DNA from 4 places in the Halobacillus sp. BAB-2008 genome. Region 1 is predicted to be linked to each of the others. Evidence: riboswitches for the same ligand, from Rfam matches in the RefSeq annotation. Region 1 holds a riboswitch; each other region holds the start of a gene.
The links. Region 1 has a riboswitch for thiamine pyrophosphate ahead of D479_RS20010 (thiamine phosphate synthase). Riboswitches for the same ligand answer to the same signal wherever they lie in the genome.
Positions count from the first base shown of each region.

Region 2: it holds a riboswitch for thiamine pyrophosphate, as region 1 does, so the genes downstream of both, thiW (energy coupling factor transporter S component ThiW) here and D479_RS20010 (thiamine phosphate synthase) in region 1, are expected to answer to the same signal.
Region 3: it holds a riboswitch for thiamine pyrophosphate, as region 1 does, so the genes downstream of both, D479_RS17690 (YkoF family thiamine/hydroxymethylpyrimidine-binding protein) here and D479_RS20010 (thiamine phosphate synthase) in region 1, are expected to answer to the same signal.
Region 4: it holds a riboswitch for thiamine pyrophosphate, as region 1 does, so the genes downstream of both, thiT (energy-coupled thiamine transporter ThiT) here and D479_RS20010 (thiamine phosphate synthase) in region 1, are expected to answer to the same signal.

Region 1 is NZ_ANPF01000080.1:48,685-50,862, forward strand. It holds gene D479_RS16740 (LLM class flavin-dependent oxidoreductase) at 1-385, opposite strand, end outside; gene D479_RS20830 (hypothetical protein) at 553-714, shown strand; TPP riboswitch at 794-903, shown strand; gene D479_RS20010 (thiamine phosphate synthase) at 993-1,568, shown strand; gene thiO (glycine oxidase ThiO) at 1,565-2,178, shown strand, end outside.
Region 2 is NZ_ANPF01000045.1:2,115-4,292, reverse strand. It holds gene tenA (thiaminase II) at 1-525, opposite strand, end outside; TPP riboswitch at 568-671, opposite strand; gene thiW (energy coupling factor transporter S component ThiW) at 677-1,165, opposite strand; TPP riboswitch at 1,252-1,362, opposite strand; gene D479_RS10650 (DUF3221 domain-containing protein) at 1,462-1,977, shown strand; gene D479_RS10645 (Fic family protein) at 2,005-2,178, opposite strand, start outside.
Region 3 is NZ_ANPF01000087.1:36,986-39,163, forward strand. It holds gene D479_RS17685 (ECF transporter S component) at 1-570, opposite strand, end outside; gene D479_RS17690 (YkoF family thiamine/hydroxymethylpyrimidine-binding protein) at 567-1,166, opposite strand; TPP riboswitch at 1,261-1,360, opposite strand; gene D479_RS20020 (PH domain-containing protein) at 1,499-1,930, shown strand; gene D479_RS17700 (GNAT family N-acetyltransferase) at 1,950-2,178, shown strand, end outside.
Region 4 is NZ_ANPF01000051.1:59,334-61,511, forward strand. It holds gene D479_RS12125 (SDR family oxidoreductase) at 1-430, shown strand, start outside; gene D479_RS12130 (alpha/beta fold hydrolase) at 384-1,121, shown strand; TPP riboswitch at 1,205-1,304, shown strand; gene thiT (energy-coupled thiamine transporter ThiT) at 1,394-1,963, shown strand; gene D479_RS12140 (phospholipase D family protein) at 2,139-2,178, shown strand, end outside.

The DNA.
Region 1 (2,178 bases):
TGCGCATTGCTCTTGCCGTCATTTGATCCGTACCCGGAGCACGGCCAAGTCCAAGGTCGACTCGTCCCGGAAATAGTGTTTCCAGCGTTCCGAACTGCTCGGCGATAATCAGTGGTGCATGGTTTGGAAGCATCACACCCCCGGAACCAACGCGGATCTCAGACGTATGGTGAAGGACGTGACTGACAGCGAGAGCCGTAGCAGAACTTGCGATGGCGGGCATGTTATGATGTTCTGCCATCCAGTATCGGTTGTAACCGAGCTTTTCTGCGTGTTGGGCTAAGCTTATCGTATCTTCAAAAGCCTGTTTCGTAGACCTGCCTTCTTTTACACTGACAAGGTCAAGAACGGATATTTTTGTATCGGAAAAAGATGTATTCGTCATATCGTTTACCTTCTTTCTTTAGGAAAATCCTATAGCATATCTTAACAAGATTATTTCGTGTTTCAAAATGTTTTGTTTCTCTATTATTTACGGGACTAAAATACTGGTATATTATAACTAGATATGGGTGTTTTTTAAGACAGAGAAGATAAGGGGGACGAAGCATAATGAAAAATTTTTTGAACCGGTGGCTTGGCAGGAAACGTTGTGTGATATGTGGACGTAAACCAGTGGATCCATCGCGGTATTACAATGATGAAGGCAGGGCTGTCGTCGTTTGCCGGACGTGCGTTACCTATGCAGAACGGAGAGCATTCAGGAAAAGATGACGGAGTACCTTGCAAAAATATGGTAGACGGAATTTTCAATGTATTGTAGGATGAACACATGCATTACAAAATCAATAAGCACATGCACTAGGGGTGCCTTTAAGAAAAGGCTGAGATCGAAGTGATACTTCGGGACTCTTTGAACCTGAACTGGCTCAAACCAGCGGAGGAAAGTGGCGGCTATATCAAAACAATCACGCTGCACTCACGTGTACGTATGTTCAAGTATGCCACTTTCCTTCTGGAAAGTGGCATTTTTTATTGGGGGGAACAAAGCTATGAAACTTTTAGCCGTTACAAAAGACGAGATGGATCCCGTCACCTTGAAGAGTATAATTCCAGCCATTGATCCGTATGTCGACACTGTCATTTACCGAGATAACTCAAAGTCTTTGGTGGATTATGAAGCTGCATTTAGAGACTTGATGGATGTCTCTGATAAGTGGACGGTTCACAAGCATAGTGGAATTGCAGATCGTACGGATCGAAGCGTCCATTATCCAGAGAGGTGTATGGATGATCTTAAGGTAGGAACAGGGAAGGTTAGAGGGGTTTCCGTTCACAGTTTGGAATCAGGCAGAACAGCACAGAGGGCAGGCGCGGACTATGTTCTCTTCGGTCATATATTTCAGTCGGACAGTAAGCGGAACGCGCCACCCAGGGGGATAAGCTCGTTGATGGAGCTTACCGGAGGGTTGGCTATTCCTGTTTTCGCTATCGGAGGGATTCAGCCACAGCATATATCTCTGTTGCGGAAGGCAGGAGCAGCAGGCGTGGCTGTGCAGTCGGGTATTTTCGGCGCGGAGGATCCAATTTCGGCAGCAGAAAATTATCGGGAGGCGATTCTTTCATGAAGAACCATTGGGATACGGTAATCGTTGGTGGAGGCATCATCGGTCATTCTATTTCTTATCACCTTAGTAAGGCAGGGGCCGATGTGTGTGTGCTGGATAAAGGTACAGGTGGCAGACGAGCGACAGGGGCTGCTGCAGGGATGCTGGGGGTCCACACGGAAAACCGGACGCCGGGACTGTACCATGAATTTTGTGTCAAGAGCAGAGATATGTATAACGAATTGCAAACAGAATTGTACCAGTGTTCCGGAATCGACATTCAGCTGACTACAAACGGTATGCTCCAAATCGCTTTGGATGAGAGGGAGGCGAAAGAACTGCAGGAGAAGCAGCAATCTTTTCCCTCTCTCTCCTGGCTGGACGATCGAGAGATGAAAATCCGTCATCCGTGGGTTAAGTCCTCCGGGGCTTTATGGATTCGGGAGGACGGCAACGTAAAACCGGAAAAAGTGGCTGAAGCGTTCAAGCGAGGCGCACGGTCATTCGGAAGCACCGTTAAGGATGGGTGCTTCGTCATCCGCATAAGGAAGAGCGGACAAGGATATGAGGTGACGACGAATGAAGGAGAGATCTTCGCAGAGCGTATCGTCGTCGCTGCCGGGGCAGACAG
Region 2 (2,178 bases), on a different contig from region 1:
TCCTGTCAATCCGCCTATTTCTTCCTCTGCATAGAAATCGATCCAATCAAAGAACGGATGATTTTCGTCCGGTTGATAGGCTTTCGTTAGTTCTTTACCGATTTCGAGATATGTCCAGGGGCATGGAAGTAAGGCGGCAATAATTTCTCCAATACTGCCCATATGCGCATGGTAGAGCATATGTTTAATATAGTGGTCCGCTGTCGGTGGCAGCGGGTAACCCTGCAGTTCCTCATATTCTTTACCGATATATCGGCACAGGTTGTTATGGGGATGCACTTCACTGTGGAGCACAAAGTTGATCTGGTCATTGAAGAGCTCAATATCTTCTCTTTTTGGTGATTTGGAAACAGCAATGCCGTACACATGCATAAATGCATTCAAATATTCAAAGTCCGCTTTCACATAATGAGCGACAGCTTCTTTCGGAAGTTCTCCTTTTCCGAGACCTTCAACAAATGGATGGTGAAAAATAGCTTCAAACACGTCCTGATTTTCTTTTCTTAATTGAGTGGAGAATGACATAGTGGTGCCTCCCTGGGTTATTCGGAAGCTACTAGAGGATTGCAGAGGTCCAGACTACTTCCCTACGCTGGTACGAACCAGATCAGGTGTTGAGGGACAAAGGATAATCCTTATCTCAGCGATAATTCGCGCCCCTAGCAGTTTCCGTGTATTATGGTTGTAATAGAAGTTGTTCTGCTTTGATACGTGACAGCACAAACCAGCCGATGGCAGCTCCTGACAGACTGCTGATGAAGAAAGAAGGAACAAAGGCAAACGCTCCGGCCGCACTGCCCATGACGAATCCAGCCAGTGGAACGGCGAGTAATGCTCCAATGATTCCAGTTCCAATCACCTCGCCGACTACAGCTGCCCCTTTCCGTTTGTATATCCGATAAAACAAACCAGCAAATAATGCTCCGACCATTCCACCAGGAAAAGCCAACAGTGTTCCTAGCCCTAAAAGAAATCGCAGCAGGCCGATGCAGAAAGCAATGGCAGCAGCAGGCAGCGGTCCAAGCATCACAGCAGCCATGACATTTACCGCATGTTGGACAGGATATGCCTTCGCGATGCCTGCCGGAAACCAGAGCAGCTGTGCTCCGAATGTTCCAATGGCAACAAACAGTGCCATAATAGTCAATAAACGTGTACGGTTCAATACATTCCCCCCTTCCATAGGAAAATAAAAAAGCCAGGTCCTGGAGAGGACCTGACTCGGATCATAGACAGTCGATGAATAACTATTCGTTCGTCTGACTACTTCCCTCCGCTGGTATTAACCAGATCAGGTTCATAAGAGTCGAAAAGCTTTACGCTTTCCTCTCAGCCTGTAACAAGGCCCCCCTAGTAGTTGAATCGTACTATTTGCTTGGTTGAATCTTATGATAACAAAGTTCGTATCTTCTGTCATGTGCAATATTCTGAATAATATCTGTATTAGAGAGGAGAATGACAATGAGAAACATCTGGACAATGATGGGGGCCGCTTGTTTGATTCTTTTGGCGGGGTGCAGTTCTGCACCAGCCGGCTCGGATTATGAGGAAACGGAAGCAGAGGCGCCTCCGGAGCAAGCAGAAATCAGCGGTTATGTGATGGAACAGGAAGGATCCAGTATCCTTGTCGTCACTCCAACTACAGAGTCAGAAGACAAAGGGCGGGCGATGTGGGTGTCTGAAGCTCCGGACAACGAATGGACAGGTAAGTATGTAGATGTTTGGACAGACGGCCCCATTAAAGAAAGTTTTCCAGAACAAGCACCTGCCGATAAGGTTTCCGAAGTGGAGATGAGTGAAGTAGAAGGGGCCCGATTGACGACCTCCGAAGCCTTGGCTTCCGCTCTAACCGATGTAGAAGATGACAAAATTGTTGCCGTGGCGGAAATTCTATTTGATGAAGACGATGACCAGTGGCAGATTGTTCTTAAGGAAAACGAAGGACCGGAGAAGGAAGTGCTTGTAGAAGATGAATAAAAAGCCGGGGATTCCCCCGGCTTTTGCTCATTTGGCAAGTGGAACAAGCGACGCTTGGATAACCGAATAAAGACTGCTGATATCCTTGACTGAATCGATGCTCGCCTGAAAGACCTCCTCTTTCGGTACACAGGACCAATCCAGATGGTAGCCGGCTTCCAAGGCGATTGTGCGGATGAACTCACGCAAGCTCCGACCATT
Region 3 (2,178 bases), on a different contig from region 1:
CCGCTTCCTACGACGTTCTTTACCCAGAGCAAATCCTGACAGCACTCCTGTTTTGGCAAGGGCATCGGCAATTGCTTTTCCTGCCAGCCCGGAGATGAGAGCTCCACTTAGAAGTCTAATGATGAACATAGCTGCTACGTAATCCGTACTTAAGGCGCTGTACCCCAGGCGGAAATATTCCCAGAAAAAGCTGAACACGGCAGCCATCATACCGGAGAGCATAAGTGTAAGGAGTTGGTAACTCTTATAACGGGTGATGGCGAAGGCGGTCTCTGCCCCAAGTCCTTGAATGACGCCTGTCAAAATGAGCATCGGTCCGGACGCATTCCCGAGCAGCATTTCCACAGTGGCGGCAATGGTTTCCGATAAGAATGCAGCGCCTGGTTTCCTTAGTATGTAGGCGGCGATAATGGAGACAATGAACCATATTCCATATATGAAGTCATATCCAATCGGACCCATTAATCCGGACAGAACTTTGCCTACAGGTAGAAAAGCTAAGTAAACAACAGCGAATACGACGGCAAGTACAGACATGACGACGATTTCTTTTAATTTCCAGTTCTTCATTCCTCCTCCTCCTTTTTAGATGGGCTGTTTGCAGAAATGCTCACAGTCATCACGGTGTGGGAGGATCCACCGGCTTCTGTTTCCTTAAACACGTTTTCCAAACCGTGAAAGATGTCGTGGATATCCCCCTCCAGCCTGGTAGAATAGTGGGCAGGTGTTACAGAAATGCCTTGTTCTCTCATCCTTTCAATCTTTTCGTAAATCGTTTCCATATACTTACCTCCACCTAAAGGGTATAGAGAAAACTTAGCTGCCACCGCCTGTTTGACAGCTGCTGTATTCCTGTTCATCACGTTAGATGTTTCATCCAGGTACACATCACCAGTAGAATCGCCCGGGCAGCCGATGGAAAACGTCCCCTGAAATGCGGCATGAACCCCTGTGACGGCGGTATGGTGAAAGACGGCTTTGGCTACGTCAAAGACGTGTTCCAAGCGTCCGCGAACCGTCGTCGTAACATGATCCGTTTTCATCCATACTTTGGATGTGTCGGTCTGTTGAAGGCTTGTCATGATCATATCCTGAAAGTCATTACACATAGGATGGACAGAAAAAGAGCAGCCGGCAATTTTTGAATTTCCACATACTTGAGTCATTTAATTTCCTCCTTTTTTAAACACAAAAAAACTGCATTCCATGGGAATGCAGTCCAACAATCGAAAAGAAAAGCCAAAAAAGAAGTCTGATCGCGAGAGTCAGGCTGCACTTCCCCACGCTAGTATTATCTAGTTCGGGTGCTAAGGGTCGGATAAACCTCTCAGCCGCAAATGCAGCTCCCCCAGTGCAAGTTCCACGTTATGCAGTTGTCTTGGATGCCTTCATCTTAGCGAATATTTTAATTTTTGTAAATGGTTGTTTTTCTTGAAACGTATGCAGGGGTCCGGTCGTAGAATGTAGTAGTATAAAATTTCCATAAAGGAGAGATGGTATGAGCAATCAGCAATCCCTTCGATTCACGTCAAAGAAAAGCAAGTGGTTATCCGTCTTCTTGGTTCTGGTAATGGGAGTGGTACTTATTGATGCGATAGGCGGCCTGGAGTGGGGGGTATTTATGATTCCCGGCCTTTCGAATTCTTACATTGCCAAGGTGATCTTTGCAGTTGTTATAAGTGCGCTCGTCGGCTGGATATATTTTGGGACACGATATATCATCGATCACGAGGAGTTGAAAATCGTCTACGGTCCTTTCCGGAAGCGTGTACCGCTTGACCAAATCAGGAGAGTGGAGGAAGTGAAAGATATACTTCAGGCACCTGCCCTTTCCTTTGACCGCCTGGAAATTCACTATGGAACAGCGGAGTCCATTAAAGTATCCCCGAAAAATAAATCGCTGTTTCTGAAGGAGATTGGGAGTAGATGAGAAAGTACGGAGCACTTTCATGAATATATACAAAAAACAGGAGACAGCTAAGGGAAAGTGGGATTCCTTTTTTAAGGATAACTGGGACAGTCCATATATGATCGTATCAAGCGGGATCTACGATTGCAGGAAGTTAGATGGGTTCACATATGTGGGGGAAAAAAGAGAAATTATCGGTCTCATCACATACGTGGAGAGTGAGGAGGAAGTGGAAATCGTATCTCTGGACAGCTTGAGGGAAGGAAGAG
Region 4 (2,178 bases), on a different contig from region 1:
AGGGCTTACAGAAAGCCTCCGCTTCGAGGTCCAGCCATTCGGCATCGATGTTGCTCTTGTAGAGCCGGGCTCGTACCAAACGAATATATGGTCAGCCGGAATGGAACTCCCGGACGCTGTCCATGACCCTGATTCTCCCTATGCTGATTACATAAAAGGACTATGGAATGCGTTGAATGGAGACAGCCGCGAAAATCCGTCGGATGTAGCTGCATTGATGACCGAGTTGATCGAGCAGGACAGAATACGGAAGCTGCGCTTTCCAATCGGAGCGAAAGTGAAGTTCAACGTATTTCTGAAACGGGTCATGCCTTGGAGAATATTGGAGAAAGCAGTGCTGACGACGGTTTTAGGAAAAGGGAAAACGAACAGGAGGAAACGAAATGACCGCAGTGATGAGTGGGGCAGAAGAGATACGGTTCGAGGGTAATGAGGTAGGGATCCTGGTATCCCATGGATTTACAGGAACGACGCAAAGTATGAGGCCGCTGGCTGAAGCATATGGCCGCGCCGGGTATACCGTCGTCTGTCCGAGACTGAAGGGGCACGGGACCACGCCGGAGGACATGGAGTCCACGAGTCATGAAGACTGGATTCAATCGGTCATGGAAGCCTTTGACTGGCTGGAAGCGCGTTGTGAAAAAATCTTCGTCGTCGGCTTGTCGATGGGAGGGACGCTTGCTTTATATGTGGCAGGGAAGAAGAAGGTCGCCGGCGTCATCCCGATCAATGCAGCAATCGATATCCCGGTGCTTGAGAACAGCTCGAGCACAGAGGAGCGCTTTCTTGAAGCGATTGGATCGGATATTAAAGATCCGGAAAGTGACGAGCTCGGCTATGATCGGACACCGGTAAAATCGATTAAAGAGCTGTCGATGCTCATGGGGAAGACCAGGGATCTATTAAGCAGCATTCATTGTCCGATCGTCGTTTTCGTTTCAAGGGAGGATCATGTCGTGCCCCCGAACAATTCCGAGGTGATCTTTGAAACGGTTTTTTCCGAGCATAAAGAAATTATTCATTTGGATGACAGCTATCACGTCGCAACGCTCGACCATGATAAAGACTTGATCATCGAGCGCAGTCTGGAGTTTTTCCAGACGTACACAAATACGAAATAGCATTCCCCGGGAAATAAAAGGCCTTTGTAATTTCGGGTGGTTTCGACTATAATAGAAGACAAATCAAGAAAAGTAAACGGTATAAAGCCTTCAAGGGGAGCCTCCGGCTGAGAGTGGACGCTGTGTCCAGACCCTTCGAACCTGTCAGTTAGCACTGGCGCAGGGATGGCGGCTTTTTTGATGGTGCAATGCTCAACAAGGGACTCCTCCATCAGGAAGCTTCCCTTTTTGGCATTGCTTTTTTTGTCTTCAATTATTGGGGGTAGATAACGATGAGAAATCGTCGTGTATTATTTCTTGTCGAAGTAGCTATATTCTCTGCTTTGGCACTGCTTTTGGACATCATTCCATTTCTTTCATTCAAATTGTGGGCACAGGGTGGTTCTGTGTCGCTCGCGATGGTTCCTGTCTTCATCATCGCTTTCCGTTGGGGAATCAAAGGCGGAGTCGCCACCGGGCTGCTGCTCGGGGCCTATCAAATCTTAACCGGTGCTTACATCATGACACCTCTTCAGACGTTTCTTGATTACTTCGTAGCTTTCGGTGTCATCGGACTTGCAGGTGTCGCGGCAAAGCCGGTATGGAACGCGGTACGGAAACAAAACAAAAAAGCGATCGTCGGCTGGATCATTGTCGGCTGCTTTGTCGGGAGTCTCCTGCGTTTCTTCGGACATTTTCTCGCAGGGATCGTCTTTTACGGGGAGTTCGCGCCGGAAGGACAGCCGGTCTGGCTGTATTCGCTCGTCTATAACGGGGGGTATATGCTGCCTGCATTCGTATTGAGCAGTATCGTCCTCATCATTCTTTTTCTGCAGCGTCCGAAGCTGCTCACACAAGAATAATACAAGGTTCCCATCCCGCTCCTAGGAATCCTTAACCACTAAAAGCATCGTGCTCCGGCACGATGCTTTTCTATTTTTTATAGGGAGGGAGACCCTATTTTATAGCATATGGGTTTCATGCTTCCTGTAGAAGTGTATATACCATTGCACTGGTTACATAAAAGGAGGGCTGGAAATGAAGAAGCTTTTTAGAAAGAAGCGGTTTTGGTTGATTG